Regions from separate parts of the Streptomyces sp. NPDC031111 genome, predicted to be linked through region 1. Evidence: predicted binding sites of a transcription regulator. Region 1 holds the regulator's gene; each other region holds the start of a gene.
What was found. The regulator HrcA, encoded in region 1, represses chaperone genes, less so after heat shock. The targets are predictions, from matches to a motif close to TTNGCACTCNGNNNNNCNGAGTGCNAA.
Positions count from the first base shown of each region.

Region 2: a site for HrcA is predicted at 4,246-4,272, ahead of groL (chaperonin GroEL). Genes of this name have one in related genera too.
Region 3: a site for HrcA is predicted at 1,954-1,980, ahead of groES (co-chaperone GroES). Genes of this name have one in related genera too.

Region 1 covers NZ_JBVIGS010000001.1:598,631-608,634, forward strand. Annotated here, with positions in the region: gene ACZ470_RS02635 (AMP-dependent synthetase/ligase) at 1-995, shown strand, start outside; gene ACZ470_RS02640 (SpoIIE family protein phosphatase) at 1,258-3,315, shown strand; gene hemW (radical SAM family heme chaperone HemW) at 3,367-4,599, shown strand; gene ACZ470_RS02650 (DUF3097 domain-containing protein) at 4,800-5,600, opposite strand; gene ACZ470_RS02655 (MBL fold metallo-hydrolase) at 5,635-6,369, opposite strand; gene hrcA (heat-inducible transcriptional repressor HrcA) at 6,532-7,548, shown strand; gene dnaJ (molecular chaperone DnaJ) at 7,548-8,687, shown strand; gene ACZ470_RS02670 (nitronate monooxygenase) at 8,890-9,963, shown strand; gene ACZ470_RS02675 (16S rRNA (uracil(1498)-N(3))-methyltransferase) at 9,960-10,004, shown strand, end outside.
Region 2 covers NZ_JBVIGS010000009.1:145,455-155,458, forward strand. Annotated here, with positions in the region: gene ACZ470_RS20165 (alpha,alpha-trehalose-phosphate synthase (UDP-forming)) at 1-518, opposite strand, end outside; gene ACZ470_RS20170 (glucosyl-3-phosphoglycerate synthase) at 582-1,526, opposite strand; SAM riboswitch class I at 1,664-1,811, shown strand; gene thrC (threonine synthase) at 1,829-3,115, shown strand; gene ACZ470_RS20180 (ubiquitin-like small modifier protein 1) at 3,200-3,475, shown strand; gene ACZ470_RS20185 (cold-shock protein) at 3,905-4,108, shown strand; gene groL (chaperonin GroEL) at 4,437-6,059, shown strand; gene ACZ470_RS20195 (NADH:flavin oxidoreductase) at 6,278-7,408, shown strand; gene ACZ470_RS20200 (hypothetical protein) at 7,439-8,008, opposite strand; gene murQ (N-acetylmuramic acid 6-phosphate etherase) at 8,053-8,994, opposite strand; gene ACZ470_RS20210 (MurR/RpiR family transcriptional regulator) at 9,098-10,004, opposite strand, start outside.
Region 3 covers NZ_JBVIGS010000002.1:347,236-357,239, forward strand. Annotated here, with positions in the region: gene ACZ470_RS05330 (THUMP-like domain-containing protein) at 1-68, opposite strand, end outside; gene ACZ470_RS05335 (polysaccharide deacetylase family protein) at 159-1,079, shown strand; gene ACZ470_RS05340 (polysaccharide deacetylase family protein) at 1,076-1,825, shown strand; gene groES (co-chaperone GroES) at 2,128-2,436, shown strand; gene groL (chaperonin GroEL) at 2,588-4,213, shown strand; gene ACZ470_RS05355 (hypothetical protein) at 4,353-5,417, shown strand; gene ACZ470_RS05360 (hypothetical protein) at 5,414-5,560, opposite strand; gene ACZ470_RS05365 (hypothetical protein) at 5,735-6,028, shown strand; gene ACZ470_RS05370 (hypothetical protein) at 6,025-6,222, shown strand; gene ACZ470_RS05375 (hypothetical protein) at 6,278-7,336, shown strand; gene ACZ470_RS05380 (hypothetical protein) at 7,468-8,697, shown strand; gene ACZ470_RS05385 (ester cyclase) at 8,717-9,424, opposite strand; gene ACZ470_RS05390 (SDR family NAD(P)-dependent oxidoreductase) at 9,529-10,004, opposite strand, start outside.

The DNA of each region.
Region 1 (10,004 bases):
TCTACAACGGTGTCGCCGCCAAGGCGAAGGCCGGCGGAGGCGCCAAGTACAAGATCTTCCAGTGGGCGGCCGGCGTCGCCCGCGAGTACGCCAAGGTCACCCAGGACAACTTCCGCCGCACCGGCACCGCGAGCGCCCCCTTCGGCCTGCGCGGCAAGCACGCCGTCGCCGACAAGCTCGTCTACGCCAAGATCCGCGAGGCCTTCGGCGGCAACCTCCGCGCCTGCGTCTCCGGCTCCGCGGCCCTCGCCCCCGAGATCGGCTACTTCTTCTCCGGTGCCGGCATCCACATCCTGGAGGGCTACGGCCTCACCGAGTCCTCCGCCGCCTCCTTCGTCAACCCCGGCGAGGCCTACCGCACCGGCACCGTCGGCAAGCCGCTCCCCGGCACCGAGGTGCGCATCGCCGACGACGGCGAGATCCTGCTGCGCGGCCCCGGCATCATGCAGGGCTATCACAACCTGCCCGAGAAGACCGCCGAGGTCCTGGAGGAGGACGGCTGGTTCCACACCGGTGACATCGGCGAACTCTCCGCCGACGGCTACCTCCGCATCACCGACCGCAAGAAGGACCTGATCAAGACCTCCGGCGGCAAGTACATCGCCCCCGCCGAGGTCGAGGGCCAGTTCAAGGCGGTCTGCCCCTACGTCTCCAACATCCTCGTCCACGGCGCCGACCGGAACTACTGCACCGCCCTCATCGCCCTCGACGAGGCCTCCATCACCGCCTGGGCGGCGGAGAACGGCATGGAGGGCAAGCCCTACGCGGACATCGTCGCCGCGCCCGCCACGGTCGAGATGGTCGACGGCTACGTCAAGCAGCTCAACGAGGGGCTCCAGCGCTGGCAGACCATCAAGAAGTTCCGCCTCCTGCCCCGCGACCTCGACGTCGAGCACGGCGAGATCACCCCGAGCCTGAAGCTGAAGCGCCCGGTGGTGGAGCGGGAGTACAAGGACCTCATCGAGGAGATGTACGCGGGCACGCGCGAGGCGTGACCGCCCTGATGTGACGGAGGGGGCGGGGTTTCCGTGCCGGAGGGCCGGACACCCCGCCCCCTCGCCTTCTCTCCGCCCCTCCCGGGCTTTCCGTGATGTCCAGAACCGGACGACTTTCTGTTCGTTCCTGACCACACGCGTAGCACTGTTCTCACCCCTGGCGGCCCACTTCGGTAACTCGGTGCTTATGGACGGGTCCGGTCTGTCACCCTGTCGGCAGCGATCGAGGTTCTATTCGTACGAACTGCCCGGGGAGCCGCCCATGAGGGCCATTCCGACCCAACGGGAGACAGCCTCGTGCGCCTCCGACGTGCGGGGGCGCACGCGGGTGGAAGCGACCCTGTCCGGAAGTCCCCTCGCGCCGGGGTCCGCACGCGCCCTGCTGCGCAAGGCGCTCACCGAGTGGGCGCAGCTCGCGCTGCCCGGCACCGAACACCTCACCGGCCGCGTCGGCGACGACGCCACGCTGATCGCCAGCGAACTCGTCACCAACGCCGTCGTGCACGCCGGCACCGACGTGCGCGTGGCGTGCGGGCTGGAGGAGGAGACCGGCGCGCTCGTCGTCGAGGTCGCCGACCAGCACCCCTCCCGCGCGCCACGCGGCAACGAGCCGGAGGCGCCGTGGCACGACACCCCCGAGTACGGGCGCGGCCTGCGCCTCGTCGCGGCGCTCTCCGACGCCTGGGGCATCACCTACCGTCCGGGCACGAAGACGGTGTGGGCGCGGCTGTCCGCCGGGGGGTCCGCGGCGGGCGACCGGATCGAGGCGTACGCGGGGGAGCGCACGCTGGCGCGGGACCTGAGGGTGGCGGAGATCCTCGCGCCGGAGCCGCCGCGCACGGACCAGGGCGTGCCCGATCCGCTGCGCTCCCTGACCCCGCACGGTCACCGGGAGGGGCCCGGTCCCGCCCGGGACGCCTGGCGCGGCGGCTCGTACGGCGACGACTGGCTGGCCCGCCGCCACGGGCGGGACGGGACCTGGCTGGGGCGTGGCGCCCTGTCGTTCCTCGCCGAGGCCTCCGACCTGCTCGCCGGGCAGCTCGACGAGGACCTGGTCGCCTCGCTCACCGGGCAGCTGATCGTGCCGCGGCTGGCCGACTGGTGCGCGGTGTGGCTGGAGGACGAGACCACCGGCCACGGCGGCTGGGACGACGCGCCCCGGCCCGGCGACGGCCCCCGCCTCGCCCGCGTCTGGCACGCCAGCGAGAACAGCATCGAGGAACTGACCCGCTCCCTGGAGCGGAACCCGCCCCACCCCACGGACCCGTTACACCCCGGGCCGGCCCCCTACCCCTGGCCGGAGGAGGCGCACCCCCGGCCGGAGGAGGCGCTCGACACCCCCGAGAACCCGGCCACCGCCGGTACCGCCCTCGCCTACCGGCTCGTCGCCGGCGGGCGCCCGCTCGGCACGCTGGTGATCGGCCGGGGCGGCATCGACCGCTTCCCCGACGAGATCACCGGACTCGTCGAGGACCTCGCCCGACGCGTCGCCCTCGCCATCGGGGCCGCCCGGCAGTACTCCCGCCAGGCCACCATCAGCGCCGTGCTCCAGCGCGGTCTGCTGCCCGGCGCCGTCGCCGAGATCCCCGGCGTGCGCAGCGCCCTCGTCTACGAACCCTGCGACAAGGGCGGACCGAGCGGCGACTTCTACGACGTCTTCCCGGCCGGCGACGGACGCTGGTGCTTCGCTGTCGGCGACGTCCAGGGCAAGGGCCCCGAGGCCGCCGTCGTCATCGGGCTGGCCCGGCCCTGGCTGCGGTTGCTCGCCCGCGAGGGCTACCGCGTCGCCGACGTCCTCGACCGCCTCAACCAGCTCCTCCTCGACGACGCCACGGAGGCCGCCGACGCCGCCGCCCGCGCCCTGGTTGCGGCCGGCGCCCGCCCCACGGCCCCCGGCGACGGCCCCCAGACCCGCTTCCTCTCCCTCCTCTACGGCGAACTCGTCCCCTTCGACGGCGGCGTCCGCTGCACCCTCGCCTCCGCCGGACACCCCCTGCCCCTGCTGCTCGCCCCCGACGCCACCGTCCGCACCGTCGCCCAGCCGCAGACCCTGCTCGGGGTCGTCGAGGACGCCACGTACACCAGTGAGACCTTCGAGATGTACTCCGGCGACACCCTGCTCTGCGTCACCGACGGGGTCACCGAGCGGCGCTCCGGCTCCCGCCAGTTCGACGACGGGGACGGGCTCGCCACGGCGCTGGCGGGGTGCGCGGGGATGGACGCGGACCTGATAGCGGAGCGGATCACCCAGCTCGTGCACGAGTTCGGGGCCCGGCCGCCGGCGGACGATCTCGCCCTGCTGGTGCTCCAGGCGGAGTGACGCGATGAGTGACGCGATGAGTGACGCGGCGGGTGCGGGACAATGGAGCACATGCCTTCCGCACTCCCCGACGGCGAGCCCGTCCCCGCCGACGGCGCGCTGCCCGCGTCCGCGCTCGCCGGGGCCGCCGACCGCCCCCTCGGGTTCTATCTGCACGTCCCCTACTGCGCGACCCGCTGCGGCTACTGCGACTTCAACACGTACACCGCGACCGAGCTGCGCGGCAGCGGCGGCGTGCTGGCCTCCCGCGACAACTACGCCGAGACCCTGATCGACGAGATCCGCCTGGCACGGAAGGTGCTGGGGGACGACCCGCGCCCGGTCCGCACGGTGTTCGTCGGCGGGGGTACGCCGACGCTGCTGGCGGCCGGCGACCTCGTACGGATGCTGGGGGCGATCCGGGAGGAGTTCGGGCTGGCGCCGGACGCGGAGGTGACGACGGAGGCGAATCCGGAGTCGGTCGACCCGGCGTATCTGGCGGCGCTGCGGGAGGGCGGCTTCAACCGGGTCTCGTTCGGAATGCAGAGCGCCCGGCAGCATGTGCTGAAGGTGCTGGACCGCACGCACACCCCCGGGCGCCCGGAGGCGTGCGTCGCCGAGGCACGGGCGGCGGGCTTCGAGCACGTCAACCTGGATCTGATCTACGGCACGCCGGGGGAGTCGGACGACGACTGGCGGGCGTCCCTGGACGCGGCGATCGGGGCCGGGCCGGACCATGTCAGCGCGTACGCGCTGATCGTCGAGGAGGGTACGCAGCTGGCTCGCCGGATCCGGCGGGGCGAGGTGCCGATGACGGACGACGACGTCCACGCGGACCGGTATCTGATCGCCGAGGAGGCGCTGTCGGCGGCGGGGTTCGACTGGTACGAGGTGTCGAACTGGGCCACCTCGGAGGCGGGGCGCTGTCTGCACAACGAGCTGTACTGGCGCGGTGCCGACTGGTGGGGCGCGGGGCCGGGCGCGCACTCGCACGTGGGTGGCGTGCGGTGGTGGAACGTGAAGCATCCCGGGGCGTATGCGGGGGCGCTGGCGGCTGGGCGGTCGCCGGGGGCGGGGCGGGAGGTCCTGGCGGACGAGGACCGGCGGGTGGAGCGGATTCTGCTGGAGCTTCGGCTCGTGGAGGGGGTTCCGCTGTCGCTCCTCCGTGCGGAGGGGCTCGCGGCTGCGGGCCGCGCCCTGAAGGACGGCCTGCTGGCCCCGGGCCCGTACGAGGAGGGCCGCGCGGCCCTCACCCTGCGGGGGCGGCTGCTCGCGGACGCGGTGGTGCGGGATCTGGTCGACTGACCCGAGCGTTTTCGCCCCCGCCGCCCCTTCCCGTTCCCGTCCCTGGGGGCTGCGCCCCCAGACCCCCCTTTCGGCCCTTCGGGCCTCGTCCTCAAACGCCGGACGGGCTGAATTCAGCCCCTCCGGCGTTTGAGGAGCGGGGGTCCGGGGGCAGCGCCCCCGGGGTCGGGACGGGAAGGGACGGCGGGGGCGGAGAAAAATCAGGTCGTGACGAAGTCGATCAGTTCCTCCACGCGGCCCAGGAGCTGGGGCTCCAGGTCCTTGTAGGAGTGGACGGAGCCGAGGATCCGCTGCCACGCCTCCCCCGTGTTCGCCACACGCCACCCCAGCGCCCGGCACACCCCCGTCTTCCAGTCCTGCCCCCGCGGCACCCGCGGCCACCCGGCGATCCCCACCGACGACGGCTTCACCGCCTCCCAGACGTCGACATAGGGGTGCCCCACCACCAACGCGTACTCACTCGTCACCGACTCGGCGATCCGCCACTCCTTCGAGCCCGGCACCAGATGGTCCACGAGCACGCCGAGACGCGCGTCGGGCCCGGGCGCGAATTCGGCCACGATCGACGGCAGGTCGTCGACACCCTCCAGATACTCGACGACCACCCCCTCGATCCGGAGGTCGTCGCCCCACACCTTCTCGACCAGCTCCGCGTCGTGCCGCCCTTCGACATAGATGCGCCCCGCGCGAGCGACCCGCGCCCGCGCGCCGGGAACGGCCACCGACCCCGATGCCGTACGGGCGGGCCGCCGAGGACCCGCGGCCGGCCGCACCAGCGTCACCACGCGCCCCTCCAGCAGGAACCCCCGGGGCTCCAGCGGGAACACACGGTGCTTGCCGAAGCGGTCCTCCAGGGTCACCGTGCCGGCCTCGCAGCGGATCACCGCGCCGCAGAAGCCCGTGCCGGGCTCCTCCACCACCAGGCCGGGCTCGGCCGCGACCTCCGGTACCGGCTGCGGCTTCTTCCACGGAGGGGTCAGATCGGCGGAGTACTGGCGCATTCTGATGACGATACGAGGAGCGGGCCGGCCGTGATCAGTCCGACACGCCGAAACGGGCCGCCAGGACGTCGCGCTGGCGCCGTACGAACGCCGCGTCCACCACCGCGCCGTGACCGGGGACGTACCGCGCGTCCTCACCGCCCAGCTCCAGCAGCCGGTCCAGCGCGGCCGGCCAGTGGGACGGTACGGCGTCGGGGCCGGCCTGCGGTTCACCCGACTCCTCGACCAGGTCGCCGCAGAAGACCACCTCCGGGTCGCCGGGGACGAGCACCGCGAGATCGTGGGCGGTGTGACCGGGCCCCACGTTCGCCAGCAGCACCTGCCGGCCGCCGTCCAGGACGAGGTCGAGCGTCCACTCGCCGCTCACCATGTGCCGCGGCGGGACCAGCGCGTCCACGGCCTCCTCCGCCACCCGCGCGTCCAGCCCGTGGCGCACCGCGTCCGCGCGCAGTTCCTCGCGCCCGCGGGCCGTCAGTACCGTGTCCATGCCCACCGCGCCGAACACCTCCGCGCCCGCGAACGCCCCCGCCCCGAGGACGTGGTCGAAGTGCGGATGGGTGAGCGCGAGATGTGTCACACGGCGACCGGCGAGCGCCCGCGCCTCCGTCCGCAACCGTGCGCCCTCGCCCAGACCGGAGCCCGCGTCGACGAGCAGCACACCGCTCGCCCCCACCACGAGCCCCGCCGTGCAGTCCCACCCCGGCAGCCGGCACCGGCCCACACCGGAGGCCACTTGCTCCCATCCCGACTCTTCCCAAGTCACGGTCATGACGGGACGCTATCGGGGACGGGGCCACCCGGCGCGGCGGCGCGGGACCGGCCTTGCCCGGGGCGTACCCCCCGGCCGTACACTGGGCCGGGGAAGTCTGGCACTCGCGTGCGAAGAGTGCCAGGGACGTTACCGCGCGGAAGGCTTCTGGAGGTGTGCGCGATGCTCAGTGAACGCAGACTTCAGGTGCTGCGCGCCATCGTCCAGGACTACGTCGGCACCGAGGAGCCCGTCGGCTCCAAGGCGCTCACCGAGCGGCACAACCTCGGCGTCTCCCCGGCCACCGTGCGCAACGACATGGCGGCCCTGGAGGACGAGGGCTTCATCGCCCAGCCGCACACCAGCGCCGGGCGCATCCCCACCGACAAGGGCTACCGGCTGTTCGTCGACAAGCTCGCCGGCGTCAAGCCCATGAGCCCGCCCGAGCGGCGGGCCATCCAGAACTTCCTCGAGGGCGCCGTCGACCTCGACGACGTGGTGGCCAGGACCGTGCGGCTGCTCGCGCAGCTGACCCGGCAGGTCGCCGTCGTGCAGTACCCGTCGCTGACCCGCTCGACGGTCCGGCACGTGGAGCTGCTGTCCCTGGCGCCCGCCCGGCTGATGCTCGTGCTGATCACGGACACCGGCCGGGTCGAGCAGCGCATGGTCGACTGCCCGGCGCCGTTCGGCGAGTCCTCCCTGGCGGATCTGCGGGCGCGGCTGAACAGCCGGGTCGCGGGCCGCCGGTTCGCGGACGTGCCGAGCCTGGTGGAGGACCTCCCCGAGGCCTTCGAGGCGGACGACCGCGGTACGGTCTCGACGGTGCTCTCCACTCTCCTGGAGACGCTCGTCGAGGAGAACGAGGAGCGGCTGATGATCGGCGGCACCGCCAATCTCACCCGCTTCGGACATGACTTCCCCCTCACGATCCGGCCCGTTCTCGAGGCGCTGGAGGAGCAGGTCGTGCTCCTCAAGCTGCTCGGCGAGGCGAAGGATCCGGGCGTGACCGTCCGTATCGGTCACGAGAACGCCCATGAGGGACTCAACTCCACGTCCGTCGTGTCGGTGGGCTACGGTTCGGGCGGCGAGGCGGTTGCCAAGCTCGGCGTGGTCGGACCGACCCGCATGGACTACCCGGGAACGATGGGAGCGGTACGCGCAGTGGCACGGTACGTCGGACAGATCCTGGCGGAGTCGTAGTGGCCACGGACTACTACGCCGTACTCGGCGTGCGCCGCGACGCGTCGCAGGAGGAGATCAAGAAGGCCTTCCGGCGGCTCGCCCGCGAGCTGCATCCGGACGTCAACCCCGATCCCAAGACGCAGGAGCGGTTCAAGGAGATCAACGCCGCCTACGAGGTGCTGTCGGACCCGCAGAAGAAGCAGGTCTACGACCTCGGCGGCGACCCGCTCTCCCAGGCCGGCGGCGCCGGCGCCGCGGGCGGCTTCGGGGCCGGCGGCTTCGGCAACTTCTCCGACATCATGGACGCGTTCTTCGGCACGGCGTCGCAGCGCGGGCCGCGTTCGCGCACCCGCCGGGGCCAGGACGCGATGATCCGCATCGACGTCGAGCTCGACGAGGCCGCGTTCGGCACGACCAAGGACATCCAGGTCGACACGGCCGTCGTCTGCACCACCTGCAACGGCGAGGGTGCCGCTCCGGGCACCACCGCGCAGACCTGTGACATGTGCCGCGGCCGCGGTGAGGTCTCGCAGGTCACGCGGTCCTTCCTGGGCCAGGTCATGACGTCCCGCCCCTGCCCGCAGTGCCAGGGCTTCGGCACCGTCGTCCCCACGCCGTGCCCGGAGTGCGCCGGTGACGGCCGCATCCGCTCCCGCCGCACCCTGACGGTCAAGATCCCGGCCGGTGTGGACAACGGCACCCGGATCCAGCTGGCCGGCGAGGGCGAGGTCGGGCCCGGCGGCGGTCCCGCCGGTGACCTGTACGTGGAGATCCACGAACTCCCGCACCCCACCTTCCAGCGGCGCGGCGACGACCTGCACTGCACGGTCACCATCCCGATGACTGCGGCGGCGCTCGGCACGAAGGTGCCGCTGGAGACGCTGGACGGCATGGAGGAGGTCGACATCCGGCCCGGCACCCAGTCCGGCCAGTCGATCCCGCTGCACGGCCGCGGCGTCACGCATCTGCGCGGCGGCGGCCGGGGCGACCTCATCGTCCACGTCGAGGTCCAGACCCCCTCCAAGCTCGACCCCGAACAGGAACGCCTCCTGCGCGAACTGGCCAAGCTGCGGGGCGAGGAGCGCCCGCAGGGACAGTTCCAGCCGGGTCAGCAGGGCCTGTTCTCGCGGCTGAAGGACGCGTTCAACGGGCGCTGACCGGCCGGTGCCCGCGCTGGGGTGGCCTGCTGCCGGGGGTCCGGGGGTTGGCCCCCGGGCAGGCACGGTCAGCCGGGTCGGCAGGGCCTGTTCTCGCGGCTGAAGGACGCGTTCAACGGGCGCTGACCTTCCTCGAAAAGTGGCTTATGCCAAGAGGAAGGGTGGATTCGGTGTTGGTCGGAGGACGTGACAACATGCGGTCATGTCCTCCGTACTGACCGATCTCTTCCCGCACCCGATCGTGCAGGCCCCCATGGCGGGCGGTGTCTCCGTGCCGCAGCTCGCCGCCGCCGTGTCCGAGGCGGGCGGGCTCGGTTTCCTCGCCGCCGGGTACAAGACCGCGGACGGGATGTACCAGGAGATCAAGCAGTTGCGGGGACTCACCTCCCGGCCCTTCGGCGTCAACCTCTTCCTGCCGCAGCCGGAGACGGCCGACCCCGCCGCCGTCGGCGTCTACGCCCACCAGCTGGCCGGGGAGGCCTCCTGGTACGAGACCGAGCTCGGCGACCCGGACAGCGGCCGCGACGACGGCTACGAGGCCAAACTCGCCGTGCTGCTTGACAACCCGGTGCCGGTGGTGTCGTTCCACTTCGGTGTGCCGGCCCGCGAGGTACTGGACTCCCTGCGCCGCGTCGGCACTTACACCCTGGTCACCGCCACCACCGCGGAGGAGGCCCGGGCCGTGGAGCGGGCCGGCGCCGACGCGGTGATCGCGCAGGGCGTCGAGGCCGGCGGCCACCAGGGCACCCACCGAGACGTCCCCGAGGCGGACGGCTCCGGCCTCGGACTGCTGTCCCTCGTCGCCCAGGTCCGGGAGGCCGTCGGCATCCCGGTCGTCGCCGCCGGCGGCATCATGCGCGGCGGCCAGATCGCCGCCGTGCTCGCCGCAGGCGCCGCCGCGGCCCAGCTCGGCACCGCCTTCCTCGCCGCCCACGAGTCCGGCGCGAACGCCCTGCACAAGCAGGCGCTGACCAACCCCCTGTACGTCCGCACCGAGCTGACCCGCGCCTTCTCCGGTCGGCCGGCCCGCGGCCTGGTCAACCGCTTCCTGCGCGAGCACGGCCCGTACGCGCCCGCCGCCTACCCGGACGTCCACCACCTCACCTCGCCGCTGCGCAAGGCCGCCGCCAAGGCCGGGGACGCGCAGGGGCTGGCGCTGTGGGCCGGACAGGGCCACCGGATGGCCCGCGAACTGCCCGCCGGACAGCTGGTGGAGGTCCTGGCCGCCGAACTCGCCGCCGCTCGGACAGCGTTGTCGGAGGGAGGCGCCCGATGACCGCTCCCGTGTTCGTCGTCGACCACTTCGACACGGACGGC
Region 2 (10,004 bases), on a different contig from region 1:
AAGTGGCCGATGCGCAGGTCGGGGCGGAGCTCCCGGAGCATCCCGGGGACCAGCGTCAGGTGGTAGTCCTGCACCAGCACCGCGGCACCCGGCGCCGCCTCCTCGGCCAGCGCCTCGGCGAACGCGCGGTTGTAGGTCTCGTAGGACGCCCACTGGCGGCGGAACTCCGCGTCGAAGACCGGCTCCAGCGGCGTCTGGTACAGCATGTGGTGCACGAACCACAGCACCGAGTTGGCGATCCCGTTGTACGCGTCCGCGTGCACGTCCGCCGGGATGTCCAGCATCCGCACGCCGTCCTCGCCGGCGCCGCGCCGTACGGCCTCGCGGTCACCGTCGGACAGCGCGGAGCACACCCAGAGCGCCCCCGCCTCCGGTCCGATCGCCGACAGCCCGGACACCAGCCCGCCGCCGCCCCGTTTGGCGCGCAGCGAACCGTCGTCCGCCGCCGTGTACGAAACGGGCCCGCGATTCGACGCGACCAGCACCTGAGCACCCTGAGCAGCCTGCGTGACAGCCATACGCCTCAACCTAGCCCGGCCCCGGAGGGCTCAAACGCACGGTTCGGCCGTATACGGGTGAGGTCACGCCACCCGCCGCGCCTGGTACTCCGCGATCTCCGTCATCGGCGGCCGTTCCTCCGTGTCGACGGAGTACGTACGCGGTTCGAAGTTGTCGCCCGCGCGTTCGAACTGGGTCAGGGAGGGCCTGATCAGATGGCCGCGGGCCAGACGGAGCTGGGCGGTGCGGTAGATGGCGGCGGCCATGCGGCCGAGGGCCTGGCCGTCCTGGTGGCGGTGCCTGCGCACGCCGACGTCGACCTGGGCGAGGGCGTCCAGGCCGACCAGGTGCAGGGCGTCGACGAGCATGCCGAGCTCGACGCCGTAACCGACCGGGAAGGGGAGCTGCTCGAGGAGGGAGCGGCGGGCCGCGTACTCGCCGCCGAGCGGCTGGACGAAGCCGGCCAGCTGGGGCCAGTGCATGTTCAGCAGAGGTCGGGCCATCAGCTCCGTGACCCGGCCGCCCTGACCGGCCGCCGAGCCCAGGGGCCGGTCGTACATGGCCTTGACCAGCTGGACGTCCGGTTCGGTGAGCAGCGGGCCGACGATGCCGGAGACGAAGTCGGACGAGAACTCCCGCAGGTCAGCATCGACGAAGCACACGATGTCCCCGGACGTGACCAGCAGCGAGCGCCACAGCACCTCGCCCTTGCCGGGCACCGCCGGGAGCCGCGGCAGGATCGTGTCCCGGTGCACCACGGTCGCGCCCGCCGCGGCGGCCGCCTCGGCCGTACGGTCGGTCGAGCCCGAGTCGACCACCACCACCTCGTCGACCAGCGGCACCTGGACCACCAGGTCGTGCCGGATGACCGACACGATGTCGCCGACCGTCGCCTCCTCGTTGAGCGCGGGCAGCACCACGCTCACCGTCTGTCCCGTGGCGCGCTTCGCCGCCAGGATCCGGTGGAGCGGTCGGTCGGCCGCGGACCAGGAGCGGTCGATCAGCCAGCGCTCGACTTCTTCCAGCACGGTGCCCGGCTCCTCACTGGCCTGTGATCCATCTCGCGGTACGGACGACTATCTCAACCATGCAGGCCGTCGGTTACAGTCTTGAACAACGCCGATGACCATCGCATGCCGGGGTCACCGCGCGGACAACTGAACACCGCTCATCCAGAGGGGCAGAGGGATACGGCCCGATGAAGCCCCGGCAACCCTCCAGTCGGTTCTTGTCACACGGACGTGGCGAGGCTCCCGGCTAGGGAAGGTGCCAAATCCGTCTCACGGCGAGATGCGTCGTGAGGAAGATGAGGAGAAAGGGCCTCGCCTCCATGGCTGTGCAGACTGTTGCAAGCACCACCGATTCCGCAGTGGACCTCGGCCCCGCCGCGGCACTCTCCTGCCGCGAATGCGGTCACCGCGTCCCCCTCGGCCCCGTCTTCGCCTGCGAGGAGTGTTTCGGCCCGCTGGAGATCGCCTACGACTTCTCGGCCTACGACACCGAGGAGCTCCGCAAGCGGATCGAGGCGGGACCCGCGAACATCTGGCGCTACGCCCCCCTGCTGCCCGTCCCGGCGGACGTGGCCGGCAAGCCGAACCTCAACCCCGGCTGGACCAAGCTCGTCCAGGCCGACAACCTCGCCCGTGAGCTCGGCGTCGACGCCGGCAAGCTGTTCGTCAAGGACGACTCCGGCAACCCGACGCACTCCTTCAAGGACCGCGTCGTCGCCCAGGCCATCGAGGCCGCCCGCGCGTTCGGCTTCACCACCCTGTCCTGCTCCTCCACCGGCAACCTCGCCGGCGCGGTCGGTGCCGCCGCCGCGCGGGCCGGCTTCCGCTCCTGCGTGTTCATCCCGCACGACCTGGAGCAGGGCAAGGTCGTCATGGCCGCCGTCTACGGCGGTGAACTCGTCGGCATCGAGGGCAACTACGACGACGTGAACCGCTTCTGCTCCGAGCTGATCGGCGACCCGGCCGGCGAGGGCTGGGGCTTCGTCAACGTCAACCTGCGGCCGTACTACGCCGAGGGGTCGAAGACCCTCGCGTACGAGATCTGCGAGCAGCTGGGATGGCGGCTGCCCGACCAGATCGTCGTCCCGATCGCGTCCGGCTCGCAGCTCACGAAGATCGACAAGGGGCTCCAGGAGCTGATCAAGCTCGGCCTGGTCGAGGACAAGCCGTACAAGATATTCGGCGCGCAGGCGGAGGGCTGCTCGCCGGTGTCCACGGCGTACAAGGCCGGTCACGACGTCGTACGCCCGCAGAAGCCGAACACGATCGCCAAGTCGCTGGCGATCGGCAACCCGGCGGACGGGCCGTACGTCCTGGACATCGCGCGTCGCACGGGCGGTGCGGTGGAGGACGTGAACGACGAGCAGGTCGTCGAGGCGATCGGGCTGCTGGCGCGCACGGAGGGGATCTTCGCGGAGACCGCGGGGGGTGTCACGGTGGGCGTGACGAAGAAGCTGCTGGAGAGCGGGGCGCTCGATCCGTCTTTGACCACCGTTGTGCTCAACACGGGGGATGGTCTGAAGACGCTGGACGCCGTGGCCGGCACGGGGTTGACCGCGACGATTCGTCCCAACCTTGAGTCGTTCCGTGAAGCTGGGCTTGTCTGAGTGTCGTTCGGCTGCGGGCCGGTGGGGGCTGGTCGCGCAGTTCCCCGCGCCCCTGAGGGTGTTGTCCTGACCGGAGGTTTTGTTGTGAGCGTTACTGTTCGGATTCCTACCATTCTGCGTACCTACACCGGTGGGCAGGCCGAGGTGAGTGCCGAGGGGGCGACCCTTGGGGAGGTCATCTCGGATCTGGAGAAGAACCACACCGGGATCGCCGCCCGGGTTCTGGACGATCAGGGCAAGTTGCGTCGGTTCGTGAACGTCTACGTCAATGACGACGACGTGCGGTTCGAGCAGGGGCTCGAGACGGCCACCCCGGACGGGGCCGGCGTCTCCATCATTCCGGCGGTTGCCGGCGGCTGATCATTACCTTCGGTAATGACGGTTACCGAGCGTTTGGGACATTGCCCCCTCCGTGAGAGAAGCGGAGGGGGCAATTCCATGGGATTGAGCGCGGTAGAGTTGGGGAACGCGCTCCCGATCCACTGATCGGAAACACTAATTCCTGCCGCACGCCCGACTGGATGTAGCCAAAGTGTGGGCGCCTTTCGCGGCTTTTGTGACCTTTGTGTGGCCCGACTTGCCCTGAATTCATAGGAATTCTCGCCACATTCCGGACCGGTGTCGTCCAGATTTCTCGTCCGATTGACCTGTTGCAGACGGCAGTTGGACAGATACATTCAGCCGCGGTCGACGCGTTCCGGCGCACGCCCCCAACCGTTGGGGGGTGAGGTCTGACCCGGATCCGCGAAGTGTGGATCTGTGCAAGGGCCAGTAATAGGGGAGTTAGGCATGGCTCAGGGCACCGTCAAGTGGTTCAACGCGGAGAAGGGGTACGGCTTCATCGCGGTCGACGGTGGTGCGGATGTTTTCGTCCACTACAGCGCGATCCAGATGGACGGCTACCGCACCCTTGAAGAGGGCCAGCGGGTCGAGTTCGAGATCTCGCAGGGCCAGAAGGGCCCGCAGGCCGACATGGTTCGCGTCACCGCCTGAACGCGCTACCAGCCGCAAGCATCTTCTGCTGACGAAGGGCCCGCACCTCCCGGGGTGCGGGCCCTTCGCCGTGCCCGCGCGGGCGCACGGCGGGTGTTCGCGTGCGGCGGAGCGCGCCCCCGGACTACCCGGAGGCGCTTGCACTCGCATGGGTCGAGTGCTAATCATTGGCGTTAGCACTCTGAAGGTGAGAGTGACAACGTAAGGACCGGGTCGGTGAGGCCCGCGGGTCGTGTGGGGCAAGGAACCACGGGGCCGGCGAGCCGTCCGTCGCGGGCGCGGGCGCGGTCCGAAGGAATCACCCCCAGTCCTGGAGGGACCACTTCACATGGCCAAGATCATCGCGTTCGACGAGGAGGCGCGGCGCGGCCTCGAGCGCGGCATGAACCAGCTCGCGGACGCCGTCAAGGTGACGCTCGGCCCCAAGGGCCGCAACGTCGTCCTCGAGAAGAAGTGGGGCGCCCCCACGATCACCAACGATGGTGTGTCCATCGCCAAGGAGATCGAGCTCGAGGACCCGTACGAGAAGATCGGCGCCGAGCTGGTCAAGGAAGTCGCCAAGAAGACGGACGACGTCGCCGGTGACGGTACGACCACCGCGACCGTCCTCGCCCAGGCCCTGGTCAAGGAAGGCCTGCGCAACGTCGCCGCCGGTGCCAACCCGATGGCTCTGAAGCGCGGTATCGAGAAGGCCGTCGAGGCCGTCTCCGGTGCCCTGCTGGAGCAGGCGAAGGATGTCGAGACCAAGGAGCAGATCGCCTCCACGGCCTCCATCTCCGCCGCCGACACCCAGATCGGTGAGCTCATCGCCGAGGCCATGGACAAGGTCGGCAAGGAAGGCGTCATCACCGTCGAGGAGTCCCAGACCTTCGGTCTGGAGCTGGAGCTCACCGAGGGTATGCGCTTCGACAAGGGCTACATCTCGGCGTACTTCGCGACCGACATGGAGCGTATGGAGGCCGTCCTCGACGACCCGTACATCCTGATCGCGAACTCCAAGATCTCCAACGTCAAGGACCTGCTCCCGCTCCTGGAGAAGGTCATGCAGTCGGGCAAGCCGCTGCTGATCATCGCCGAGGACGTCGAGGGCGAGGCCCTGTCGACCCTGGTCGTCAACAAGATCCGCGGCACCTTCAAGTCCGTCGCCGTCAAGGCCCCGGGCTTCGGCGACCGCCGCAAGGCCATGCTCGGCGACATCGCCATCCTCACGGGCGGCGAGGTCATCTCCGAGGAGGTCGGCCTCAAGCTGGAGAACGCGACGCTCGACCTGCTGGGCAAGGCCCGCAAGGTCGTCATCACCAAGGACGAGACCACCATCGTCGACGGTGCCGGCTCGGCCGACCAGGTCCAGGGCCGCGTGAACCAGATCCGCGCCGAGATCGAGAACAGCGACTCGGACTACGACCGCGAGAAGCTCCAGGAGCGCCTGGCGAAGCTCGCCGGCGGCGTCGCGGTCATCAAGGCCGGTGCCGCCACCGAGGTGGAGCTCAAGGAGCGCAAGCACCGCATCGAGGACGCCGTGCGCAACGCCAAGGCGGCCGTCGAGGAGGGCATCGTCGCCGGTGGTGGCGTGGCCCTGCTCCAGGCCTCCCAGGTGTTCGAGAAGCTGGAGCTCGAGGGTGACGAGGCGACCGGCGCCCAGGCCGTGAAGCTCGCGCTCGAGGCCCCGCTGAAGCAGATCGCCGTCAACGCCGGCCTCGAGGGCGGCGTCGTGGTGGAGAAGGTGCGCAACCTGACCCCGGGTCACGGTCTGAACGCCGCGACCGGCGAGTACGTCGACCTGGTCAAGGAAGGCATCATCGACCCGGCGAAGGTGACCCGTTCCGCCCTGCAGAACGCCGCCTCCATCGCCGCGCTGTTCCTCACCACCGAGGCCGTCATCGCCGACAAGCCGGAGAAGGCCGCCGCGCCCGCCGGTGGCGGCATGCCGGGCGGTGACATGGACTTCTGAGCCTGACTCCTCAGGTTCGGACCCGGTCCGTCGGTACCGAGGGCGGCACTCCCTGCACGACAGGGGGTGCCGCCCTCGGGCGTTTCCGGCGGCGGACCGGGAGATCGTGGCGTACCGGTGGAATGCCTCGCTCTGCTTGCCGGTTGGGTTTGATGGTGCATTTAATGCATGCACACATACTGACCGGTATTCCATGAGTTCCATGAAGAGGAGCCCCCGTGACCGTCACCACCACGGACGCCACCGCCCGCGCCGGCGGGCTGCTGTCCCGGCCGGCCGTCATCAACGGTCTGACCGTTCCCAACCGCATCGTCATGGCGCCGATGACCCGGATGTTCTCGCCGGGCGGTGTCCCCGGCGCGGACGTCGTGTCGTACTACTCGCGCCGGGCCGCCGCCGGGGTCGGACTGATCGTGACCGAGGGGACGTACGTCGGCCACGAGTCCGCCGGGATGAGCGACCGGGTGCCCCGGTTCCACGGTGAGGAGCAGCTGGCGGGCTGGGCGAAGGTCGCCGAGGCGGTGCACGCGGCGGGCGGCACGATCGTGCCGCAGCTCTGGCACATCGGCATGGTCCGCGAGCAGGGGCAGGCGCCGTACCCGGAGGCGCCGGCGGTCGGTCCGTCCGGTGTGCGCACGGACCTCACCGAGGGCACCGGCAAGGCGATGACCGCGGCCGACATCGACGCCGTCGTCGCCGCGTTCGCCCAGGCCGCCGCCGACGCCGAGCGCATCGGCTTCGACGGCGTGGAGCTGCACGGCGCCCACGGCTACCTCATCGACCAGTTCCTCTGGTCCGGCACCAACCGCCGTACCGACGCCTACGGCGGCGACCCGGTGGCGCGTGCCCGGTTCGCGGCGGAGATCGTCGCCGCGGTCCGCGAGCGGGTCTCACCGGAGTTCCCCGTGATCTTCCGCTACTCGCAGTGGAAGCAGGACGCGTACGACGCGCGGCTCGCCGAGACCCCTCAGGAGCTGGAGGCCATCCTCGCCCCGCTCGCCGCGGCCGGCGTCGACGCCTTCCACGCCTCCACGCGCCGCTACTGGCTCCCCGAGTTCGACGGCTCGGACCTCAACCTGGCCGGCTGGACGAAGAAGCTGACCGGCAGGCCCGCCATCACGGTCGGCTCGGTCGGCCTGGACGGCGAGTTCCTCAAGGCCTTCCAGGGGGAGGGTGCCGCGCTGGGCAGCCTGGACGAGCTGCTCGACCGGATGGAGCGGGACGAGTTCGACTTCGTCGCCGTGGGCCGTGCGCTGCTCCAGGACCCGGAGTGGGCGGCCAAGGTGCTCGCGGGGCGCTTCGACGAGCTGGGGCCCTACGACGCGGCGTCCCTCCAGACGCTGAGCTGACCGCGGGGCCCGCGCGATGACCGGCCGGGGCTACATGTTGCCCAAGGGCTCGATGTCGACCCGCACCGGAGTGCCCCACACCCGCAGCACCTCGTAGTCGGTGAACTCGTGCACGATCCGGTACGCCATGGCGGGCCGGGGCCCGCGCCGCTGCGCCGCGATGAACAGCTCGGCCTCGCGCCGGTCCCGGCGCGGGGTCCCGCACAGCTGCCACGACTGGCCGTTCCACAGTTCCGGCAGCCAGCGCTGCTGTGGCTCCGGCCGGTCACCGCGCACCCCGTAGCGGGACGGGGCGGGCTCGGCGGGCCGGTGCTGCGGGGCGGGGCCGTTGAACTCGGCGCGGCGGGCGGCGCGGCGCCGGGTCTCGCAGAGCAGGCACAGGTCCGGGGCGCTCTCGTCCACCGGACCTGTGGGGTGCTCGGCGCAGCGCGTGCTGGGCGCGGCCGTGGTGACGCTCTCCTCCAGCAGGTCCAGGGCGCGCCGCAGATCGTCCTTCACCTCGTGCAGCCGGGCGTCCGGGGTGTCGGGGGACAGCGCCTCGCCGTGCTCACCGAGCACACGCAGGGCGCGGCCCAGGGCGGTGAGCTGCGCGTGGTTCATGGGTTCGTCTCCGTGTCGGGTGCCCTCCAGTATCCGCCCCGTCCTCAGCCCCCGTCGCCCGCCTTCGCCAGCGCCGCGCGCAGATGGCCGCCGGACTCCGTGAGGAGACGGGCGGCCGTCGGGGCGTCCACATCGGCCAGGACGACCAGGATCGCGTGCTTGACCTCGCCGTCCGTCGCGGTCAGGGCGTGTTCGACGACGTCGTCCTCCGCCCCGGTCACCTGGGCGACGATACGGCGGGAGCGGGCGCGCAGCTTCTCGTTGGACGCGCGGACGTCGACCATCAGGTTCCCGTACGTCTTGCCCAGGCGGATCATCGTGATCGTCGACAGCATGTTGAGGACGAGCTTCTGCGCCGTACCGGCCTTTAGGCGGGTGGAGCCGGTGACGAACTCGGGTCCCACGACGACCTCGATGCCGTGCTCGGCCGCCGCCGCCAGCGCGCTGCCCCGGTTGCAGGCCAGGCCCACGGTGAGGGCACCGCGTGCGCGGGCGTACTCGACGGCACCGACGGCGTAGGGGGTGCGGCCGGAGGCGGAGACACCGACCACCGTGTCGTCGGCGGTCAGCGCCAGCGCGGCCAGGTCGGACTCGGCCAGCTCCCGGGAATCCTCGGCGCCCTCGACCGAGGTGACCATGGCGTCCGGCCCGCCCGCGATCAGGCCGACGACCCGCCCGGGGTCGGTGTTGAAGGTCGGCGGGCACTCGGAGGCGTCCAGCACGCCCAGCCGGCCGGCGGTGCCCGCGCCCGCGTAGAGCAGCCGGCCGCCCCGGGCCATCCGGGCGGCGATGGCGTCGATCGCGGCGGCGATCGCCGGCACCTGCTCGCCCACGGCCCTGGCCACGGTGGCGTCCTCACCGTTCATCAGCCGAGCGATGTCGAGCGTCGGCAACCGATCGACCTCCGCAAGCTCAGGACGGAACGCCTCAGTGGTGAGCGTCTCCAGTTGGGCGCGCAGATCACGGTCGTGGGAGGTGGGATTCATGGCGGATCTTTCCAGTCCGGAGTTGGGCAGCACACTCAGGGGCGCGGGGAACTGCGCGACAAGCCACGGATCACCCGCGGATCATCACGGCGGCGGCGCGGCCCTACGGCCCCTTGCGGAGCACCCTGTGTCGGTGTGCCAACGCCTCGTACGACGCGGCCAGCGCAGGCGCCGCCGACTCGTACGTCCGCTGCGCCACCCCCACGAACAGACAGTCCACCACCAACAACTGCCCCGTCCGGGACGACATCGCCGCCGGCCGCAGCTCGCTCTCCCGTGCCGTGGACGTGGTCAGGACATGATCGGCGTACTGGGTGACGGGACCGTCCGGGCGGCCGGTGACCGCCACCGTCGTCGCCCCGTGTTCGAAGGCCACCCGGAGCGGTTCGATCACGTCCCCCGTCGATCCGGAGTGGGTGATGGCGATCGCCACATCACCCGCGCGCAGCTGCACCGCGTTGGTGACGGCGAGGTGCGGGTCGCTGTGGGCGTGCGCCATCAGGCCTATGCGCAGCAGCTTCTGGGTGAGATCCTGGGCGACCAGCCCCGACGCGCCGACGCCGTACACATCGGTGCGGCGGGCGCCGGCCAGGGCGGTCACGGCGGCGGCGAGCTGGACGGTGTCCAGTCCGGCCGCGGTGTCGGCGAGGGTCTGCTGCTCGTCGTAGGCGAGTTTGGCCACGACGTCGGCTATCGGGTCGTCCACCGCGATGTCCGTGGTGATGGCGGGCGCGCGGCCGGACTGCTGCTGGGCGGCGAGGCCGGCCAGCGCCAGCCGCAGATCGCGGTAGCCGGGGTAGCCGAGCAGGCGGGCGGTGCGGACGACGGTGGCCTCGCTGGTGCCGGTGAGCTCGGCGAGTCCGGTGACCGTGAGGGCCGCGCAGCCGGCCGGGTCGTCGGCGACGGCCTCGGCGACCCGCTGCATGGAGCGGGTCATCGACGGAGCCAGCGTGCGGACCTTGGCCGCGAGGGCGGCGGGCGCGGGCGGGTTGGGCGTGGTGCCGCCGCCC
Region 3 (10,004 bases), on a different contig from region 1:
GGGTCGGTGTCGCGCACCTCGTCGAGGAGGGCGCGGCCTTCGGGGGTGAGGAGCGGGGCGACGTTCACCGGCTCATTGTGGGCCAGTCGACGGACCGTGCGCCTCCGGCCGCGGTGTCGGGCCGGGTTCCGGGCGGCGGACTGCGAGGATCCGGCAGCATGCGAGAAGTAGTACAAAACGATAAAAGGCGGACGCTGGGCGGTGTACGGGCCGGCCTCGCCGCACTCGCCCTCGCCTCCCTCGCCGCGGCCTGCGGCCAGGGCGGCACCGCGGCTCCGCCGGCCGGCGGCCAGCAGCCCCTCAAGGAGCCCGCGGCCCGCGCGCTCGACGCCTACGCCGGCCAGCTGCGCGCGGCGCACGCCGCGAGGGTCGCCGCCGCGAAACGCTGGGGCCTGAAACGCGTGCCGCTGACGGCCCCGGCGCCCCCGGCGGAGAAGCCGAGGATCACCACCCGCGACGGCTTCGAGGTGGACGGCCACCGCCGACTGGGGCTCCCGCCGGTCTTCACCACGGTCCCCACCGAGCGGAAGATCCTCTTCCTCACCATCGACGACGGCGCCGAGAAGGACCCCGCGTTCCTGCGGATGATGAGCGAGCTGAAGATCCCGTACACCGCCTTCCTCAGCGACTACCTCGTCAAGGAGGACTACGGCTACTTCAAGGAGATGCAGAACCGGGGCGTCGGCCTGCACAACCACACCCTCCGCCACCCCTACATGCCGGCCCTGTCCTACGCCCGCCAGAAGCGCGAGATCTGCGGCATGCAGAAGATCATCGAGAGACGCTACGGCGAACGCCCCACCCTCTTCCGCCCGCCCTACGGCAACTACGACAAGGCCACCCTGCGCGCCGCGAAGGCCTGCGGGATCACCCATGTCCCGCTCTGGAACGAGGAGGTCTTCGCCGACCACTGGGAGTACCGCGAGTGGGACCGCGACCTGCACCCCGGCGACATCGTCCTCAGCCACTTCCGGGGCCGCGAGGACTGGGAGGGCACGATGCCGGACATGATCCGCCGCTTCCTCGACAAGGCCACGGCGGAGGGGTACGCGGTCGCGCGACTGGAGGACTACCTGTGAGGCGCCGCGGCCCGCGGACCTGTCTCGCGGCGGGCGCCGTCCTGCTGGCCGTGGTCGCCGGATGCGGTCCGTCCGGCGGCACGGGGGACGGGGCGGGGCAGTCGCCCGGGGGCGGTCCGGCACCGGGGGACGGCGCGCTCCCGCCCGTCGTCGACCACGTGCCCACCCGCGACAAGGTCGTCTTCCTCACCTACGACGACGGCGCCGAACGCGACCCCCGCTTCATCGACCTGGTGCGCGAGCGCCGGCTCCCGGTCAGCCTCTTCCTCACCGACACGGTGGCCGGCCCCGGCTACGCCCACTTCGCCCGCCTGCGCTCGGTCGGCGCGAGCCTCCAGAACCACACCCTCGACCATCCCGCCCTGCGCGGTCTGCCCTACGCCGGCCAGCGCGCCGAGATCTGCGGCCAGCAGCGCAAGCTCCGGTCCCGCTTCGGCGTCCGCCCGCACCTCTTCCGCCCGCCCTACGGCACGTACGACACCACCACCCTGCGCGCCGCCGCCGACTGCGGCATCACGGCGCTGGTGCTGTGGCGCGTGACCCTGGAACCCGACGGCCACCTCACCTACACCGACGGCCCCCACCACCTGACCCCCGGCGACATCATCGCCGTACCGTCGGGCGAGGCCCCGCCCCTGTCGTTGACGGAACGGACGACACGGCTGCTGGAGGAGCTGGCGGAGCAGGGGCTGAACGTGGGCCGCCTTGAAGACCACGTAGGCCAAACCAGCCCGTCCGGCGTTTGAGGACGAGGCCCGTTCAGGGCCGAAGGGGGGCCTGGGGGCGCAGCCCCCAGAGGACGCTCACCACGACACCGGCAAGCCGCACCCAAGGGTGATCGCAACGCCCCCACCCCGCGACGCGCCGCGGGCAACTGGCACTCCGCTTGACCGAGTGCTAATCGCGGTCATAGTCTCAGGTCTGGCACTCCCCCCTGGAGAGTGCCAACACACGCGACGGGCAGGTCCGGCACCCGCGACGACGGATCCACCTGGTCGCCACCTCAGACAGTTAACCCCGTGAGATCTCCGAAGGGGGAGGTCGGATCGTGACGACCGCCAGCTCCAAGGTTGCCATCAAGCCGCTCGAGGACCGCATCGTGGTCCAGCCGCTCGACGCCGAGCAGACCACGGCTTCGGGCCTGGTCATTCCGGACACCGCCAAGGAGAAGCCCCAGGAGGGCGTCGTCCTGGCCATCGGTCCGGGCCGCATCGAGGACGGCAAGCGCGTCGAGCTCGACGTGAAGGTCGGCGACGTCGTTCTGTACAGCAAGTACGGCGGCACCGAGGTCAAGTACAACGGCGAGGAGTACCTCGTCCTCTCGGCCCGCGACGTCCTCGCGATCGTCGAGAAGTAAGGGAAATCCGGGGGTCACCCCGGACAACCCGACCTCGAAGCAAGCACTTTTGCTCGAACACTGCGCCCCTGGCCCCAGCATCCGACAAGGAGCCGGGCGGCCCAGGGGCGTAGTGATTTCACCCTAGATTTCCGAGAGGGCTCCCGCTGCCATGGCGAAGATCCTGAAGTTCGACGAGGACGCCCGTCGCGCCCTCGAGCGCGGCGTCAACAAGCTTGCCGACACGGTCAAGGTGACGATCGGCCCCAAGGGCCGCAACGTCGTCATCGACAAGAAGTTCGGCGCCCCCACCATCACCAACGACGGTGTCACGATCGCCCGTGAGGTCGAGATCGAGGACCCGTACGAGAACCTCGGCGCCCAGCTGGTGAAGGAGGTGGCGACCAAGACCAACGACATCGCTGGTGACGGCACCACCACCGCCACCGTGCTGGCCCAGGCGCTGGTCCGCGAGGGCCTGAAGAACGTCGCCGCCGGTGCCTCCCCGGCCGCCCTGAAGAAGGGCATCGACGCCGCCGTCGCCGCGGTCTCCGAGGACCTGCTCGCCTCGGCCCGCCCGATCGACGAGAAGTCCGACATCGCCGCCGTCGCCGCGCTGTCCGCCCAGGACCAGCAGGTCGGCGAGCTCATCGCCGAGGCGATGGACAAGGTCGGCAAGGACGGTGTCATCACCGTCGAGGAGTCCAACACCTTCGGTCTGGAGCTGGACTTCACCGAGGGCATGGCCTTCGACAAGGGCTACCTGTCGCCGTACTTCGTGACGGACCAGGAGCGCATGGAGGCCGTCCTCGACGACCCGTACATCCTCATCACCCAGGGCAAGATCGGCGCCATCGCCGACCTGCTGCCGCTGCTGGAGAAGGTCATCCAGGCCAACTCCTCCAAGCCGCTGCTGATCATCGCCGAGGACGTCGAGGGCGAGGCCCTGTCGACCCTGGTCGTCAACAAGATCCGCGGCACCTTCAACGCGGTCGCCGTCAAGGCGCCCGGCTTCGGTGACCGCCGCAAGGCGATGCTCCAGGACATGGCCGTCCTCACCGGCGCCACGGTCGTCTCCGAGGAGGTCGGCCTCAAGCTCGACCAGGTCGGCCTGGACGTCCTGGGCTCCGCCCGTCGCGTCACCGTCACCAAGGACGACACCACGCTCGTCGACGGTGCTGGCAAGAAGGAGGACGTCGAGGGTCGCGTCGGCCAGATCAAGGCCGAGATCGAGACCACCGACTCCGACTGGGACCGCGAGAAGCTCCAGGAGCGCCTCGCGAAGCTGGCCGGCGGCGTGTGCGTGATCAAGGTCGGCGCCGCCACCGAGGTGGAGCTGAAGGAGAAGAAGCACCGTCTGGAGGACGCCATCTCCGCGACCCGCGCCGCGGTCGAGGAGGGCATCGTCTCCGGTGGTGGCTCCGCTCTGGTCCACGCCGTCAAGGTCCTCGAGGGCAACCTCGACAAGACCGGCGACGAGGCCACCGGTGTCTCCGTGGTCCGCAAGGCCGCCGTCGAGCCGCTGCGCTGGATCGCCGAGAACGCCGGCCTGGAGGGCTACGTCATCGTCTCCAAGGTCGCCGAGCTCGAGAAGGGCAGCGGCTACAACGCCGCCACCGGCGAGTACGGCGACCTGGTCAAGGCCGGCGTCATCGACCCGGTCAAGGTGACCCGCTCCGCCCTGGAGAACGCCGCCTCCATCGCCTCCCTGCTCCTCACGACCGAGACCCTGGTCGTCGAGAAGAAGGAAGAGGAGGAGCCGGCCGCCGCCGCCGGTGGCCACGGCCACGCCCACTGACGACGTAAGGTCGCCAGAACCTGAGTGAAGGCCCGGCACCCCCGGAAACGGGGTGCCGGGCCTTCGCCGTACCCGCTCGCGGAACCGCGCCACGGCCGACGGGGTCTTTCCACACAGCAGTCGGAGCAGGAGGGGGAGGATGGGGATGAACCAGGTGCTCTACGGGGAACGGTCCCGGAACCCGCTGGCGCGCACCGTGGAACTCACCGAGGGCGGCCTCCGCAGAGGATTCTGGACCACCCCGCTGGACGAGCTGAACCTCGGCGCCATGGCAGACGCCTTTCTGCGGGGGAGCTGGCTCGGCGGCGGTGGCAGCGAACGCCCCCTGTCGTCCCTGCCGCAGGACCGCGGCGTCGTCCCGGTCACCCGTGCGACCGGCACCACCACGCCGCTGAAGACACGTCAGGCCGCCGAGTTCGCCCGCGCGCTGGGCGAACTGGCGGTGCGCAGGTGCGGAGGCCCGGACCAGGTGACCGCTCTCGCCGCGCGGGCGCGGGCCGAGGGCGTACCGCTGTGGATAGCGCGCCGGTTCGCGCCGGGGCCCGCCGGACCCGTGACCGTCTGCGTGGACCGGCGCTCGGTACGCGTGGACGTCTGGGGCCCGCACGCTCCCGCCGTACGCCTCAGGGCACCACGCGGTTACGTCCCCGACGCCTCCGACCGGGCGGGCGGCCTGGTCCTGACCGTCGGTGACATCACCGCGGGGCTCGAACTCCGCAAGAAGCTCCGCAAGTCCAAGAGCAGGGTGGAGATCCGCCTGCCCGACCGGCAGTGGACGCTGCGCCGCGAGAACGCGGTGAGCTCGTCGCTGCTGCGCGACGGCACCCGGATCGCACTCCTGACCCGACCGCCACGGGGCTCGGCCCCCGCCCCCGGCACGGTGCTGCTGCCGCTGGCCGACATCCACCACGAGAGCCCCGACCCCCTGGACGCCGTCATGGCCCACGCGGTCGCGGTCGCCTTCGGCCTCGGCGACACCACCGGCACGGCCAGGTTCCGCGCCGCGAACTCCCGCCGGGACACGGAGGACGACATCTGGGACCGCCCCTGGTTCAGCAACCTCGGCAGGAACAGCGAGGACAACGAACCCGGCGGCGGCGACGGCTGGGGCAGCGACGGCGGAGACGGCGGCGACGGGGGCGGCAGCGGCGGCGACGGCGGGGGTGGTGGCGACGGGGGAGGCGGTGGAGGGGGCGGCGACTAGGCGGGCACCGCCACCACCGCCCAGACGGTCCCGCCCGGCGCACCCGGCCTCGGGGCGACACCCCGCGCGTCACTGACCTCGATGCGGATCCGGCTGGTGACGCCGAACCACGCCAGCCGCAGCCAGGCGTCCCGCCCGGGCACCCGTCCGTGGCGATCCTCAACGTCCCGTCCGCCCAGTGGGCGGCGTTCGTGCGGATGGCCGCGGGCGCTTGAGGCCAACGAGGGGCGGTGGGAAGGCACTTGTGCCCTCACCGCCCCTCACTCATGCCCGAAGGGCACTGCTCTCCTCACTGCGACCAGTGGGAGGATGCCTGGATGCCCAAGCCGATACGGACGAGCCGTCGCACATGGGTTGCCGCGTGGGTGGTGCTGTGCGCGGCCGGCCTGGCCGCCACCGCCGGACTGAACGCCTCCTCGGCACCGGAACCGCAGCCCGAGAGGCCTGTCAGCGCCGAGTGCGCCGAGTACGTCGCGGACGTCGAGAGGCTACTGGCCGAGGCCCAACAGGAAAGGGAGGGTGATGGAGTGCTGGCCTTGTCCCGAGTCCAGGTCGGAGCCGAGGACGACTGCGCCGACGAGCTCCGCGACCACCTCCGTGGCGATCGATGAGGCGCGGTACACGGCTCGCCGTGATGGCGGGACTGACCTGCGTCGGTGCCGTGGCGATCATTGCCGTGGGCACCACGTCGGAACCGGAACCGGAACCGAAGCCGCAGCCCGCACCGCCGCGGGTGTACTCCTCCTGCCTGGCGGCCGACACCGCGCCGATGCCCGCGGACGACGACCCGTGCGACGGCCGGTGAAGAACGACTGAGTCAGCGTCGCCTCACTGTCAGTGGGACCCGTTAGCTTCGGGTCATGTCGATCACCGCACAACTGCGCGACTCGGTGAGGCTGCCGGGTGGGGGCGCACTGGTCAACGGCTTCGCGTTCGAAAGTCGTGGGGACGGTTCGTGGCGAGCCCTGCTGAGGAACGGGCATGAGCTGGAGGTCTACGACCTCCGGGAGTTGTTCGAGGGGGAGCGTGCGCCGGCCGCCGTCTTTCCCCTTCCCTGGCCCAGGTGGGACCACGGCGTTCACTCGGTGAGCCCCGACGGCACGTTCGCGGTGTTCTCGGGGCAGCGCTCGGTACGGGCCATGGGCCGGGGCGGGGAGACGCTGTGGGAGTACCGGCACGGCTGCTGGGGCCCCGAGCTCGGGCACGCGCACACGGGGGACGAGCAGGAGGTGTGCCGTGGTCTCGAGCACGGCTCCTGCCGGGTCTCGGACGACGGCCGGCTCGTATGGGCGCATGTCGTGGCCGAGCCCGAGCCGGGTGACTGGCAGGAGCGCTGGGTCGTCCTGGACGCCCGCGACGGACGGGAGTTGGCGTCGCTGCCGCTGGACAGCGCGGCGGCCGGTTCGCACCACCTCTCCCACCCGGACGGCGTCCACATGGGACTGAGCATCGGCATGGGCCAGGACGGCATCCTGCTGCACTGGGCGCGCTGGGACGGCGAGAAGCTCACGGCCTGGGACGTGAACGAGGACCTGGACCGCATCCTGATGGACGTCCACGCGGGACATCCCGGCTTCCTGACGGTCGAGCACTACGGAGCGGACCTGCGACTGCACGCCCTGGACGGCACCGTGATCGCCGAGCAGGAGCCCGAGCCGGCCGACGACGAGGACGAGCCCTGCTGGGACTACGCCTGTGGCTTCGTCGACGCGGACACCGTCATCGCCTCGACGACCGAGTCCGACGAGGACCCGGAGGAGGCCCGCCACTGGCTGCTCGACGCCCACACCTTGCGCATACGCGGGGTGGTCACGTACCCGACCGGCCCCGACGACAGCTACGTACGCCCCCTCGGTGACGGGACCTGGCTCACGTACGACGAGAAGAGCGAGACGCTCAACCGCTGGACTCGAACATAAACCAACAGAATGCGTCGCACGATCCCTTGACGTCCCCCACTTCGCGACAGAACACTCTCGCCAGAGGACAGGCGGGCGTCGAGCAGGGCGCGCCCACCGTGGCCACCACGGGAAGAGGGAAGATGACTGACATGCACAGAACATCCCGGCGCCGCTTCGTCGGAGCGGCGGGCGTGGCCGGCATGTCCGTGGTTCTCGGGTCACCGGGCGCGGCGCTCGCCGCGGTGGCCGAACCCGGCCGGGACCGGGCGGCCACCCCGTACACGCGAGCCGGAGCCCATGGTGCCCTCGGGGCGAACTACAACGAGTACGTGGCCGACCTGGACATCCGCGAACTCCAGATCGGGGGGACCGAGTGGGTCCGGTGCTTCTTCCCCATGCCGGAGGCCGACCAGGGCGAGCTCGCCGACAACGTCACGCTGCGGACGATCCTGGGCGTCGGCGCCCGCGGCTACCGGACCCTCCTCACCCTGAAATTCCCCTACGGTGACTCGGCCATGCCGACGCCGGGCAGCGCGGCGATGGAAACCCTGCTCGCCCAGGTGGACAAGGTCCTTGCGGAGGTCCTGGACCGGGTCGACATCCTCCAGATAGGCAACGAGCCCTTCATCGAGAGCCTGCCGGAGGAACGCGGCGACACACTGAACGTCTTCTACGAGACCGTCGCACGTCACGTGATCGCCTACCGGCGCGCGCACCACGGGCCGCGCAGCCGCACCCGCCTCTACATGGGCGCGCTCAACCGGCTGGACCTCCCGGGCCGACGGACCGCGGCCACCGAACGCTGGATGACGTTCGTCCGGCAGACCCCCGAGATCGACGGCGTGGACATCCATCCGCACGTCCCCTCACGGGATGCCGTGCAGCCGTTCCTCGACTACATCCTGCCTCGGATGCGACCCGAACAGACCTTCCTGGCCACCGAGTTCTCACTCGTCTGGTACTGGCAGGCGCACATGAACGACCGTATTCCGGCGGAGTTCGCCGACCGCTACGGGTTCGCCTCGACCAGTCTCGTCTGGGAAGTGATCCAAGCCGCGATCGAACGGCCCTTCCCCCAGAGGCAGTGGGACGACTTCCTTTCGATGAGCCCCTGGTACGAGAGTCAGCGGCACTTCTTGCGCGACCAGGTGCGCGACTTCCGGGCCACCGGCCGCCTGGCCGTCGCCACGTACGGCTACCGCCAGGGGGAGTCGATGATCCGGAACTGGGGTCCGACCAAGCCGCCGTGGCTGCTCAACGCCGTCTTCGCCCCGCGCACCGTCCAGCCGTGGCGCAACGGAACCACCGGACGCGGCTACGCCTGGATCGAGGATTTCCAGGCTCTGCAACGCGGTGGTGCGATCGCCGGCGGCCGATGACCTCGTCACCGGCCCCGGTTCAGATCTCCGCCGGCTCCAGCGCCCCCAGCTGTGCCATCAGCCCGAGCCGGTCGTACTGCCACCAGCCCTCGACGATCTTGCCGTTGCCGCCGAAGCGGAAGATGGTCGTCCCTGTCATGGCGACCTTCTTCCCCGTCGCCGGAATCCCGAGGAAGTCGGCCTTGTGTGTGCCCTCCCAGCTCCACCGGGTGCACACCCGGTCCCCCTCCGCGAGCTGGTCCTCGAGGCGGAACGAGAAGTCGAAGCCGCCGCGCCACACGTCCATCTCGCGCCGGAAGTGGTCGAGGCCGATCACGTCCTGCTCGTTGGCCGGGTCGTGGTCGTGGTAGTGCTCCTCGACCAGTCCCGTCATCGGGGAGAGGTCGTCCGCGGTGGTCAGCACCTCGAAGAAGCGCCGCGCGGAGTCCGTGTTCAGCTGCGCGTCGCGCACCACGTCGAGATCCGTGAACGTCGGTGTCCCCTCACAGAGGGCCACCATCTCCCGGAAGATCCGGTCGGTCTCCGGCAGCTGCGAGTTCCGCATCGCCTCCTCGTACGACGGGAACTCCACGATCTCGACGACGTGCGACGTGTCCGAGCGGTCCTTGGCGACCACCGCGTGGGTCGCCGTCCGCTTCCCCTTGGTCTGCTCCACCCACTGGTCCATGAGCCGGTCGATCTCCTCGAACCGGTTTGTCCGGCAGTCGATGAGCTGTACGAAGGTCATGGCGCTCGCCTCCGGTCCCCCCTGGGTCCGGGTTCTGTCAGCACCCATTTTCCTCCGGGGCGCGGGCCCCGTCCCGCCGTGCCGGCACCCCCACGGACGTACCGCTAGCGGGGGCCGTACTTCCGTCCCGTCCGCGACGAGAGTCCCCCCAGCATCCCGCGCGGTACCAGCTTCGCCGCCCCCATCAGCGCCTTGTAGCGCGGGTCGGGAATGGACACCTTCTTGCCCCGGGCCAGGTCCGCGAGGGCCGCGGCGACGACCTTGTCCGCGTCGAGCCACATCCAGTTCGGGATGTTGTCCGTGCCCATCCCGGCCCGCTCGTGGAACTCGGTGCGCACGAAGCCGGGGCACAGCGCCATCAGACGTACGCCGTGGCCCGCCAGATCCTGCGCCGCGCCCTGGGTGAACTGCACGACCCACGCCTTGGACGCCCCGTAGGTCCCGCGCGGCACGAACGCGGCGGTCGAGGCGACGTTCACGACGCCCCCGCGCCCGCGCTCCCGCATCGCCTCCACCGCCGCGGACGTCAGCCGCAGCACCGCCTCGCAGTGCACCTTGAGCATCCGCAGCTCATCGGACA